Regions from separate parts of the Patulibacter sp. NPDC049589 genome, predicted to be linked through region 1. Evidence: riboswitches for the same ligand, from Rfam matches in the RefSeq annotation. Region 1 holds a riboswitch; the other holds the start of a gene.
The links. A riboswitch is a leader RNA that binds a small molecule or an ion and turns the genes downstream of it on or off. The one in region 1 is predicted to bind S-adenosylmethionine.
Positions count from the first base shown of each region.

Region 2: another riboswitch for S-adenosylmethionine. It lies ahead of AB0L40_RS07930 (aminotransferase class V-fold PLP-dependent enzyme); the one in region 1 lies ahead of thrC (threonine synthase).

Region 1 covers NZ_JBFAPC010000026.1:20,911-27,134, reverse strand. The annotation lists gene AB0L40_RS07205 (glycosyltransferase) at 1-269, opposite strand, end outside; gene AB0L40_RS07200 (class I SAM-dependent methyltransferase) at 389-1,129, shown strand; gene AB0L40_RS07195 (magnesium transporter CorA family protein) at 1,255-2,250, opposite strand; gene AB0L40_RS07190 (methyltransferase domain-containing protein) at 2,331-3,191, shown strand; SAM riboswitch class I at 3,335-3,432, shown strand; gene thrC (threonine synthase) at 3,495-4,781, shown strand; gene AB0L40_RS07180 (ubiquitin-like small modifier protein 1) at 4,781-5,062, shown strand; gene AB0L40_RS07175 (acyltransferase) at 5,271-6,224, opposite strand, start outside.
Region 2 covers NZ_JBFAPC010000029.1:32,260-38,483, forward strand. The annotation lists gene AB0L40_RS07910 (TIGR03857 family LLM class F420-dependent oxidoreductase) at 1-1,002, opposite strand, end outside; gene AB0L40_RS07915 (hypothetical protein) at 999-1,442, opposite strand; gene AB0L40_RS07920 (phosphotransferase family protein) at 1,439-2,581, opposite strand; gene AB0L40_RS07925 (hypothetical protein) at 2,918-3,373, shown strand; gene AB0L40_RS07930 (aminotransferase class V-fold PLP-dependent enzyme) at 3,370-4,752, opposite strand; SAM riboswitch class IV at 4,794-4,917, opposite strand; gene AB0L40_RS07935 (MFS transporter) at 5,000-6,224, opposite strand, start outside.

The DNA.
Region 1 (6,224 bases):
TCGGTGAACGCCACGAACTCGCCGGTCGCGACGGCGAGCGCGGCGTTGCGGGCCGCAGCGGGCCCCTCTGCGACGGGCAGGCGCACGAGCGTCACGGGGATCGGCGCGACCCGCACGACGGCGGCGACGTCGTCGCGGGAGCCGTCGTCGGCGACCACGACCTCGAACGCCGGGGCGCCCACCTGCCGCCCCAGCGCGCCCAGCAGACCGGCGAGGTCCGCTGCGGCGTCGCGGACGGGCACCACGACGGTGACGACGGGGTCGGGCACGCCGGACACGCTACCTCGCGCCCGGTGCCGACGGACGCGCCGGACGCCGTCGACGGGGTCGCGGGATCGGCCGACCAGAACGCGACGCCGGGCGAGGGAGAGCCCGTAGAGTGGCGCGCGTGAACGACTCCGGGCATATGGCGAGGTTCTGGGACGAGCGGGCCCGCGAGAACGCCCTGTTCTACGTCGACAACCGGCTGGACTACAAGACCGGCTCGTACGCGTCCGACGACCCCGACGACTTCTGGACCAAGGGCCGGCGGGACTTCGACGCGATCCTCGAGGCGGTCGGCGCGCCCGAGATCGGCCCCGACGACGCCCTGCTGGACATCGGCTGCGGCGTCGGCCGGATGACCCGGGCGGCGGCGGCGAAGGCCCGCCAGGTGACCGGCATCGACGTCAGCGCCGAGATGGTCGAGCTCGCCCGGCACGAGCTGCGTGACCTGCAGAACGTCGAGCTCCTGGTGGGCGACGGGACGGGCCTGACCGGAGTCGCGGACGCGAGCGTCGACGTCGTCTTCTCCGTCGTCGTCTTCCAGCACATCCCCGACCCGGAGATCACGCTCGGCTACGTGCGCGAGATCGGCCGGGTGCTGCGCCCGGGCGGCTGGGCGGCGTTCCAGGTCTCCGACGACCCGGCCGTCCACGAGATGGACCTCCCGCGTGCGGGCGGCCTCCGCGGCGCCGTCGCGCGCCTGCGCGGCACCGAGCCCCGCGGCCAGGACGACCCGGCCTGGCGCGGCTCGGCGGTCGACCTGGCGCGGCTCGCCGCGGTGGCGCAGGAGTCGGGCACCGCGGTGGCCAACGTCGTCGGCCGCGGCACGCAGTTCTGTTACGTGCTCCTGCGCCGCGAGGCCTGACCGCCACCCGCACCGCGGTCCACCGCGGCGCCCGCGACACTGTGGCGCCGAGACCCGCGGGGCGGGAACCGTGCCTAGGCGGAGCGCGAGCCGAGCTGCGGCGTGATCCCGGCCGCCGCGGCGCCCTACAGCAGGTCGTTGCGGCGGAACCACCAGACCATGCTCACGAGGATCGTGACCATGACCCCCATCAGGACCCAGAACGCGCCGGAGTCCGCCTCGCCCGGAACCTTGACGTTCATCCCGAAGACCGATGCGATCAGCGTCAGCGGCAGCACGATCACGGTGATCGCGGTCAGGACCTTCAGGGAGTCGCTCTGGGCGTGCGCGAGCACCGACTCGTTGGAGCCCTCGAGCGCCTCCGCGACCTCCTTGAAGTTCTCGAGCATGTCCCAGACGCGCTCGGAGGCGTCGTTGATGTCGTCGAAGTAGAGCTCCTCGTCCTCGACGAGGTAGCGCCGCGCCGCGTTGAGGTCCTTCAGCGCCGTCCGCTGCGGCCGGACGATCTTGCGGAAGTTGATGATCTCCTGCTTCACGTTGGAGATGTCGCGGACGATCTCCTTCGAGCGGCCCTCGAAGATGTCCTCCTCGAGGCTCTCCAGCTTGTTGCCGATCTTGCGCAGCATCGGGAACGACGCGTCCACGCACTCGTCGACGATGCGGTAGAGCAGGTAGCCGGCGCCGCGGGAGAAGTGGCGCTCGCGCTCCTCCTCGCGATCCTCGACGCGCGAGAACAGGTAGTCGATCGTCCGCAGCGGCCGGTTGGGGATCGTGATGACGAAGTCCGGCCCGATGAAGACGTCGAGCTCGAGCGCGTTGAGCCGGCCGACGTTCTTGTCGTAGTCCGGGAAGTGCAGCACGATGAACAGGTAGTCGTCGTACTTGTCGACCTTCGGCCGCTGGTTGCGGGACGAGACGTCCTCGTAGTCCAGCGCGTGGAAGTCGAAGTGCTCGTGCAGCCACGCCATCTCGACGCGGCTGGAGCGGCCGAGGTTGATCCACCGGAGACCATGGGCCTCGACGATGTCGATCTGTGGCGTGTCGGGCTCGCCCTGGCCCGAGGAGGTGGTCTCAGCGGGCCGGGAGCCGAACCCGAAGCGCGGACGGGGAAACGTCGGCATCGGGACTGAGGGGTTCGTCGTCGACGGCGGGCACGGTCCTACCAGTCTACTCCGCGCCTCTCTCTGTACCGTGCACGCCCATGACTCCCTCGACCGCGCCCGCGGCCGCCCCCACCGCCGCCGAGGTGCGCGCCGCCGTGGACGCGGTGCCGCTCTGGTACCACTCGATCGATCTGCCCCACGGGATCTCGACGCCCGGCTGGTTCGACCTGCGGCCGATCATCGACACGATGCCGTGGCCGGACCTGCGGGGCAAGCGCTGCCTGGACGTCGGCACGTGGGACGGGCACCTCGCGTTCGAGATGGAGCGCCGCGGCGCGTCCGAGGTCGTCGCGATCGACCTGAAGGACCAGTCGCAGTGGGACATCCCCACCCGCGGCCGGCCGCTCGCCACCCCGGCGCTCGAGGGCATGGTCGGCGAGGACAAGGCCGCCGGCTTCTCGACCGCTCACCGGCTGCTGGGCTCGAAGGTCGAACGCCGCGCGATCTCCGTCTACGACCTCTCGGTCGAGGAGGTCGGCGAGTTCGACTTCGCGATCTGCGGCAGCCTGATGCTGCACCTGCAGAACCCCGTCAAGGCGATGGAGGCGATCCGCAAGGTCACGACCGGCCACTTCCTCTCCGCCGAGATGCTCCGCGTCCGCGCGACGCTCCAGCATCCGCGTCGCGCCGTCGCGCTGCTCGAGGCCGACGAGGGCCTCGTCCAGTGGTGGCACCCCAACCTCGCGGCGCACCGCCGGATGGTCTGGGCCGCCGGCTTCGTCGTCGAGAAGCAGAGCCGCCCGTACGTGATCCGCCTGGGCGAGGGCCACCCGCCGGAGGACACCCTGAAGGAGCGCGCCTTCGCCCTCGGGCGCCGCGCGCTGTTCGGCCACCAGGGCCTGCCGCACGTGTCGCTGCTGGCCCGCGTCGACCACACCGTCGACGCGGTCGCCCGCTGACGGGATAGGCGGGGGGCCTCGCCGCCCCGAGCGTCCCGGGCAGGGGGTGCGTCGGACCGGGGCGAGGCTCGTGGCGCCCGCGGACGTGCTGCACAGCCCGGACATCCGGGGTTCATTGATACGCTCCGCAACGAGCACCGATCAACACATCCAGAGGGGGGGAGGGACTGGCCCGTTGAACCCCCGGCAACCACCGCGAAATCGCCGACGCGGAGAGGTGCCAATTCCAGAGAGATGTGTGGCTGGACCAGTACGGACCTCCGCCACACCCTTTCGGCGGAGGACCGACGAGGAGTTCAGCCCATGTCTGCCAGTTCCCTGACCTGTCGCGAGTGCGGCAGCACGTACCCGCTCGAGGCGCATTTCGTCTGCTCGAAGTGCTTCGGTCCGCTCGAGGTGAAGTACGAGGAGCACCCCTCCAAGGGTGACCCCGAGGCCATCCGCCGTCGCATCCAGGCGGGCCCGCAGAACATCTGGCGCTACGCCGACTTCCTGCCCGTCGACCGCGTGCCCGTGCTGGCCGCGAGCGGCCCGGGCCAGACGGCCGGACTCGAGGGCCTGCCGGCCGGCAGCACCCCGCTGGTGCGCGCCGACAACCTCGCCAAGGAGCTCGGGCTCCGCGAGGTCTGGGTGAAGAACGACGCCGCCAACCCGACGCACTCCTTCAAGGACCGCGTCGTCGCCGTCGCCGCCGCCCGCGCCAAGGAGCTCGGCTTCACGACGCTCGCCTGCGCGTCGACCGGCAACCTCGCCAACGCGGTGGCCGCCGCCGGCGCCGCCCTGGGGATGCCCGTCTACGTCTTCATCCCGGCGGACCTCGAGGAGCAGAAGATCCTCGCGACCGGTGTCTACGGCGCCACGGTCGTCACCGTCCGCGGCAACTACGACGACGTCAACCGGCTCTGCACCGAGATCGCCGGCGAGCGGCCCGACTGGGCGTTCGTGAACGTCAACATGCGCCCCTACTACGCCGAGGGCTCCAAGACCCTGGCGTACGAGATCGCCGAGCAGCTGGGCTGGCAGACGCCGGACCGCATCGTCGCGCCGATCGCCTCCGGGTCGCTGTTCACGAAGATCGGCAAGGGCTTCGCCGAGTGGCAGGAGCTCGGGCTGCTGGACGCCGACAAGGCGCTGCCGATCATGAGCGGCGCGCAGGCCGCCGGCTGCAACCCGGTCGCCCACGCGTTCGAGCAGGGCCAGGACGTCTGCCGTCCGGTCAAGCCGAACACGATCGCCAAGTCCCTCGCCATCGGCAACCCCGCCGACGGCCCCTACGCGATCGAGCTGGCCCGCAAGACGGCCGGCACGATCGACCAGGTCACCGACGACGAGATCCGCGCGGGCATCGCGCTGCTCGCGCGGACGACCGGCATCTTCACCGAGACCGCCGGCGGGGTGACGACGGCGGTGCTCAAGAAGCTCGCCGACTCCGGCCGGATCGGGGCCGACGAGCGCGTGGTCATCGTGATCACGGGCGAGGGCCTCAAGACGTTGGATGCGGTCCGTGGCTCCTTCGAGTGCCGCGAGATCGACGCCAACTTCGACCAGTTCGAAGCGACCGCGGAACACCGCACGGAGGTGTCGGTCTGATGGCCGAAGTCACGTTCAAGATCCCGACCCAGCTGCGCGCCGCCACCGGCGGCGAAGGCACGGTCAAGGCGGAGGGGACCACGGTCCAGACGGCCCTGGAGTCCCTCTTCACCGCCCACCCGGAGCTCCGCTCGAGCCTGACCGACGACGCCGGCGACCTGCGCCGATTCGTCAACGTCTATCTCGACGGCGAGGACATCCGCTTCGGCGACGGCCTCGGCACGGCGGTCACCGACCGCCAGGAGTTGCAGATCCTCCCCGCCGTCGCCGGCGGTCGGTAGGGCTCGCGGTCACCCGCCGGTCCGCTTCGCGCGGCCGTGACGGGTGGCCCTTTGAAGGCGACGGCACGCCGGCGGTCGGTAGGGCTCGCGGTCACCCGCCGGCCCGCAGCACGCGGCCGTGACGGGTGGCCCGTTGAAGGCGACGGCACGCCGGCGGTCGGTAGGACTCGCGGTCACCCGCCGGCCCGCAGCACGCGGGTCAGCCCCGTCAGTCGCCCGACGCGGCCTTGGCGTAGGCCGGCCGCGTCGCGGTGCGCCGCGACGGCGTGCGGCGGTGCGCCCAGGCGATCGCCGGACGCTCGACGAAGCGCCACAGCAGCATCGCCAGCGCGAGGCTGATCCCGACGACGACGAGCACCGCCAGGGCGGGGTCGCGCGGGAAGGCCTCGAACGACCGCAGGACCTTGATCACCGGGTAGTGCACGAGGTAGAGGCCGTAGGAGTACGCGCCGAACCGCTGGAGCGGGCCGCGCTCCATGATCACGGCGCCCACCGGGCGGCCGGCCACGATCGCGCCGATGACCATCGCGAAGCCGATCGTCACGGGCGTGTCGATCAGCGCCTGGCGCCAGGCCTCGGGGCCGAGCCCGTAGATGCGGGCGGCGGTCTCGGTCGCGACGAGCGCGACGCCGGCGGCGGCCAGGGCCGTCGCGGGGCCGACGGTGAGCCGCCGACCGTGCGTCAGGACGGCGACGAGCATGCCCGCGCCGAACGAGCCCATCCGGACGGGCAGGGTGTCGGTCGTCGTGCCGGGCCAGCCGTGCAGCGTCCCCTGGCCGATCAGCCAGCAGCCGAGCGCGGCGATCAGCAGGCACACGGCCGCGAGCACCCGCCGGCGCGCGGCCGGGCGACGCAGCCGCCGGCAGGCCCGCGCGGCGGCGAGCCCGAGCAGCGGGACGGCGACGTAGAAGGAGACTTCGACCGCCACGCTCCAGGTCGGCGGATCGATCCCGCCGTGGGTGCCCTCGCGGTAGTTCTGGAGGAACACCAGGTAGGACATGACCTCGGACGCCGGCTGCGCCGCGGGGTGCTCGAGGAACGCCAGCAGGAGCGCGGAGGCGAGGATCACCAGCCAGTACGCCGGGACGATCCGCGCACCGCGCCGCAGCGCGTACGGCCACAGGCGCGGCTGCGCGCGGCCGTCGAGCGCTGCGGCCGCGAA
Region 2 (6,224 bases), on a different contig from region 1:
GCCGTGCAGGACGAGGTGGTCGAGGCCGGCGTCGAGGTACTCCCGCAGGCGGTCGACGACCTCGGCGGAGGTGCCGACGGCGCAGCCGTCCTTGACCCAGTGGCTCGGCAGCGTCGCGCCGAGGTCGGCGAGCTCCTGCCGCGTGAACGCCTGGTCCGCGATCTCGCCGCCCTGCATCTGCGGGTGCGCGAGGACGCGGTCCAGCGGCTCCTGGTCCCAGCCGTTCTCCTCCATGATCAGCTGCCCGATCGAGGGGAACGACAGGTGCGTGACCATGCGCGCCTCCATCTGCAGGTTCATCTCCTCGTCCGTCAGGTCGGGCGCGCAGAGCATCGTGTTGCAGATCCACAGCGACGCAGGATCGCGGCCGATGCGCTCGCACTCCGCGCGCAGGCGGTCGCAGATGTTCTTCGTCGCCTCGACGGTGAGTTCGCAGCCGATGAAGACGCCGTCGTAGTGGCGGGCGGCGATCGCCGTGGCCTTCGCCTTCGGCGCCCAGCTCGAGAGGATGATCGGCGGCCGCTTGGCGCCCGGCGGGTCGGGCATCCTGAGCGACGGGTACGACCCGGCCGGCCCGTCGTAGGAGACCTCCTCGCCCTGCCAGAGCTTCAGCAGGATCTCCGTGTAGTCCTCGAAGCCCTGCATGTTCTGCGACGGCATGCCGTGCTTGTCGTTGATGCCCTTCAGCCCGCGGGCGAGGCCCAGCAGCAGGCGGTCGGGGAAGGCCGACACGAACGTCGCGCCCATCGCCGCGGCGACGATCGGGTTGCGGGTGCTCGTGGCGATCGAGCCCATGCCGACCTTGATCCGCTGCGTCGACGCGGCCACCGCACCGGACAGGACGCCGAGCTCCTTCGTGTCGAAGCGCTCGGCGATCCAAGCAGACGTCAGGCCGAGCTGCTCCGCCTCGATCGCCTGGGTGACGCCCTCGTACGAGTTGGTGACGCGGCCGGGGAGCAGGTAGATGCCGAGCTCGTCGATCGGGTCGGGGAGCGCGCTCATCGGGCACCCGCCAGCACGGTCGCGATGTCGCCCGGGACGTCCTCGGGGAAGCCCGTCATCCGGAACCACGCCTGCTCGCGGCGCCCCTGCCGCTCCGCCAGGCCGAGCAGCAGCTCGCGCGCCGGCTCGTCGTCGCCGACCAGGTCGGCCGCAGCCCGCTTGAGCGCGCGGGTCTGGTCGCGCAGCGCCGCGAGGTCGCCGGCGGGCGGGGCCGCGTCGGTCTCGCGTCCGACGGCCGCGAAGAACGCCCGGTACTCCTCGTTCTCGGTCAGCTCGTAGCGGTACTCGGACTCGTGGACGTCGACGAGCCAGTCGAGCGTGGCCATCATCAGGCCGACCTGCTCCTGCACGAACGCGCCGTCGGCGGGCAGGGCGGGCAGGACGGTCTGCTCCAGGGTCAGGCGCATCGTGCTCAGCGTCTGCGTCACGGTGGGCATCATCGGGACGACTCCTCGCGCAGGATCGTGTTGAGCTCGGCGATGAAGAACGCCGCGAGCCCGGGGACGACGTTGAGCATCGGCCCGTTGTGGGTCATCCGCTCGCCGGCCAGGCGCGGGGCGGTGCCGATGCAGGCGATGATCGCCCAGTACATGTTCAGGACCGTGTAGTACCGCAGCCGCTCGCGGTCGACGGTCAGGCCGGAGAGCCGCTCGTAGTCGGCGATGATCGTCTCCGCGGTCTCGAGCCCGGCGCAGAGGTAGCGCCCCTCGTCGTCCCGGTGGCCGTAGCCCGGCAGCATCATGTAGGCGAGGTCCTCGTGGCGGTCGCCGAGGTGCGCGGTCTCCCAGTCCAGGACGGCGGTGATCTCGTCGGTCGCCTCGTCGAAGAGGAAGTTGCCGTTGCGGTAGTCGCCGTGGATCAGCGAGACGTGGTCGACGACCGGTCGGTGCTCCCACAGCCAGGCGCTCGCGAGCGCGACCGTCGGGTGCGCCTCGTACGCGTCCTCGGCCCAGATCCGGTCCCACAGCGCGATCCGCCGGTCGACGGCCTCGGTCGTGCCCTCGGCGGGGACGTCGAGCGCGGAGAGGTCGGCCCCGGACCAGTCCAGCGTGTGCAGGTTCGCGAGGTGCTGGACGTACTGCGGGGCGAGCGCCGCGCGGTGGTCGCCGTAGGCGGTGGAGAGGCCGGTGGCCTTGCCGACCACGCCGGTCGGCGCGGCGACGCCGCGGTCGAAGCTCGTGATCAGCGCGGACGTCCCGAAGGGCGAGTCGGCGTCGGCGACCCAGAGGGCGCGCGGCACCGGCAGCACGCCGGCGACGGCCCGGATCACCTGGAACTCGCGGAGCCGGTTTCCCGGCAGGAGCTGGGCGGGCGGATCCATCCGCAGGACGAGCTTCTCCGTGACGCCTCCCCGCTCCAGCTCGAAGGTGAACTGCTCCGCCGACGCACCGCCGGTGAGCCGCCGCACGTCGCCGAGCGCGAACGGCTCGTCGAGCTCCGCGGACAGGAAGGCCTGGAGCCGCTCCCGCGTCGTCCCGGGATCGGCGGGCTGGTGGATCGCGTCGCCGCGCCTCCGGATCTTCCGTTCGAGTTCCTCGCCGAGCGTGCGCTCGACCTGCCGACTCTGCGTCGCGGGCATGGTGCTCCAGGGGGGTGCTTCGGGGACTACTGGGCCGAACGTAGACCGCCCGAGAGGACGTGTGTGACGAGCATCACGAAGACCTCTCGTCTGGCGGACCGGGGCCACCCGCAAGGGGCACGTCTGACGGTTCTAGCGCGCGGATTCCCCGGGATGTCATGGATCGGGAGACGCGGGCCCGGCGGGCACGCGGGGCATCCGCGGCGACCACGCGCGGCCGGCACCCCCCGGGAGCTTCGCCCGCCCGCGCCGAACGGTCGTCCCGGTCCGCCGGCGCAAAACACCCGGGTCCCACCCCGGTCGTGCCCGGGGGTCCCGCCCGACAGGATCGACGGTATGACGAAGAAGCCCCTCCTCGCCGCCGCCGTCCTCGCCGGACTCGCCGTCCCCGCGGCGGCCCTCGCCCAGGATCCAGCGCCCGCCGACACCACACCGCCCAGCGCCGCGCTGAAGATCAACACGACGCTGAACTCGATCGACTCGATGATCGGCAGCGGCCTGACGTTCAGCGCCGACCCGAGCGAAGACGTCACCTACACCGCGAAGGCGACGATCAAGGTCAAGGGCCGGACGGTCGTGGTCGCCAAGTCGATCGACACGCGGAACTTCTACAACCAGTCCGGCGGCTTCATCGAGGCGAGCATCCCGGACGCCGGCGACAAGGCCGTCAAGAACCTCATCAAGATCAAGAAGGGCAAGAAGACGTCGGTCACGCTGACGGTCTCGCTGAAGGACACGGCCGGCAACACGGCCACGGTCAAGAAGACCGTGAAGCTGAAGAAGCGCTACTAGCCGTTGCCGCAGGGCGAGCGCGTCGCCGGCGCGGTGTCGAGGCCGAGCTCGAGGCCCGTCCAGGCGGCGAGGTCGCGCGGGTCCTGCTCGGGGACCCAGCCGGCCGGGCCGTCGCAGTAGGCGTGCCGCGGGCCCTCCTCGACCAGGCGGCGCAGGGCCTCGACCAGGCGGTCGGCGTCCTCCGCGCGGGAGCCGACGCCGAAGCTCGCGCGCAGCGCGCCCGCGGTCCGCCCGAAGCGCGCCAGCAGCGGGTGCGCGCAGAAGCGACCGTCGCGGACGCCGATGCCGTGCTCGGCGGAGAGGTACGCGCCGACGTGGCCCGGCGCGTACCCGTCGACGGCGAACGCGACGACGCCGATGGCCTCGCCGTCGCCCTCCCAGATCCGCAGCGCGTCGACGCCGTCGATCGCGGCGAGCCCGTCGAGGACCCGCTGGCGGAGCGCCTCCTCGTGGGTCTCGCGGGCCTCGGGCTGCAGCGCGCCGAGGGCCTCGAAGGCGGCCGCGATGGCGACGGCGCCGACGAGGTTCGGCGTGCCGGCCTCGTGCCGCGCCGGGCCGGTCGTCCACTCGACGGCGGTCGTCGTGACCTCGCGGACGGCGCCACCGCCGGCGAGGTACGGCTCGGCGGCGTCGAGCCAGTCGCGGCGGCCGACGAGCACGCCACTGCCGTACGGGGCGTAGAGCTTGTGGCCGGAGAACGCGAGGTAGTCGGCGCCGATCGCGGCGAGGTCGATCGCGCGGTGCGGCGCGAGCTGGGCGGCGTCGACGAACACGCGGGCGCCGTGCGCGTGGGCCAGGGCGACGGCGCGGCGGATCGGCAGCAGCTCGCCCGTGACGTTCGACGCCCCGGTCAGCGCCAGGAGCGCGACGGGGCGGCGGCGGAGCTCGGCCTCGAGCCGCTCGAAGGTGCCGTCGACCGTGTCGGCGTGGGCGACGCAGCGGTGGCCGTCGCCGGCGCGGTGCCAGGGCAGGAGGTTGGCGTGGTGCTCGAGATCGAGCGTGAGGACGTCGCCCGAGCCGATCGGGACCACCGAGGCCAGCAGGTTCGTCGCGTCCGTCGTGTTGCGCGTGAAGACGACGAGGTCGTCCGCGCGGGCGCCCAGGGCGGCGCCGATGCTGCGACGCGCGGCCTCGTAGAGCGCGCTGGAGACCTGTGACGGGAGGCCCGCGCCGCGGTGGACGCTGCCGCTGTAGGGCAGGACCCGGGCGACGCGCTCGGCGACCGACGCGAGCGCCGGGGCGGTGGCGGCGTAGTCGAGGTTCGCGAAGCGGACCGTGCTGCCGTCCAGGAGCGGCACCTGGAGGTCGCCGCCGACGACCGGCAGCAGGGGCTCCTCGGCGCAGAGGACGTGCGGGACGGTGCTCAGGGTCGTGCTCATGGGGGTCTCCGTGGGGTTCCGGACCCACATCGACACCGAGGGGTCCGCGCTTGCGTGCACAGGACCTCGAGGGGCCTGCGCGGCCTGGTCGTTCACCCGGGGCACCCCACCGCGGTGGAGGGTTGCCGGCCAGCGAGCCGGGGCTTCGCGCTGGCACTCTTGACCGCGACGCAATATACCCAAACCCCATCGGGTATTGCAACAAGAGCATTCGGCGGGCGTCACCTGACGCCCGCCGTGCCGTCCGTCAGCGCGCCGGCGAGGCCGCCCCGCTGATCACCGGGACCGTCGTGGCCGACGGCCGCCGCATGACCAGCACCGCGACCAGCAGCCCGAGGGCCATCGAGATCGTGGCGCCGGTCATCGCGACGCCGACCGCGTGGCCGAGCTCGTAGCGGGACTCGGCCGCGGCGCCGCCGGCGACGGGGTGGTCGGCCGCCGAGCGGGTGGCCGCCGCGAAGACGGTGACCATGATCCCGAGACCGAGCGACCCGCCCAGCTGGTGCGCGACGTTGACGAGCCCGGAGGCGGCGCCCGCGTCGGCCTCGGAGACGCCGGCGATCCCGGCCGTCGTCAGGGGCCCGAAGGCGACGCCCATGCCGGTGCCGAGCAGGACGAGCGGCAGGGCGATCTGCGGGAAGTAGTCCGTCCCGACGTCGATCCGGCTCAGCCAGGCGAGACCGAAGAGCGCGGTCGCCAGGCCGCCGATCACGAGGTGCGCGCCGTCGAAGCGGGCGACCAGCCGCGGGACCAGCCGGACCATCGCGAACATGATCAACGTCATCGGCAGGAACGCCAGGCCGGCCTTCAGCGCGGTGAACCCGAGCACGCCCTGCAGGTACTGCGTCATGAAGAAGAACGTCGAGAACATGGCGCCGACGACGAAGATGCGCGTGACGAGCGCCCCGGTACGCCGGCGGTCGCGGAACAGGCGCAGCGGCGTGATCGGCTGCGGCGCGTGGCCCTCGGCGCGGACGAAGGCGGCGAGGAGGACGACGCCGACCGCGAACGAGGCGAGCGTGCCCGTGTCGCCCCAGCCGTCGGCGGCCGCGCGGACGAAGCCGTAGACCAGCGCGGTCATGCCGCCCGTCGAGGTGATCGCGCCCGCCAGGTCGAAGACGCCGGTGCGGCGGGGCGTCTCGGGCAGCCAGCGCGGGGCGAGGACGACCATCGCGATGCCGATCGGCACGTTGATGAAGAGGCCCCAGCGCCAGGAGACGGTGGTCGTGAGGATGCCACCGAGGACGAGCCCGAGGCTGCCCCCGGCGCTGGCCGCGGCGCTGTAGGCGGCCATCGCCCGCACGCGCTCGGTGCCCTCGCTGAAGCTCACCATGAGGAGGGACAGCGTCGCCGGCGCGGCGATCGCGGCGCCCATGCCCTGGACCGCGCGGGCGGTCAGCAGCCAGCCGGCGTTCTGGGCGAGGCCGCCCGCGAACGAGGCCGCGGTGAAGAGGCCGATGCCGACGATGAAC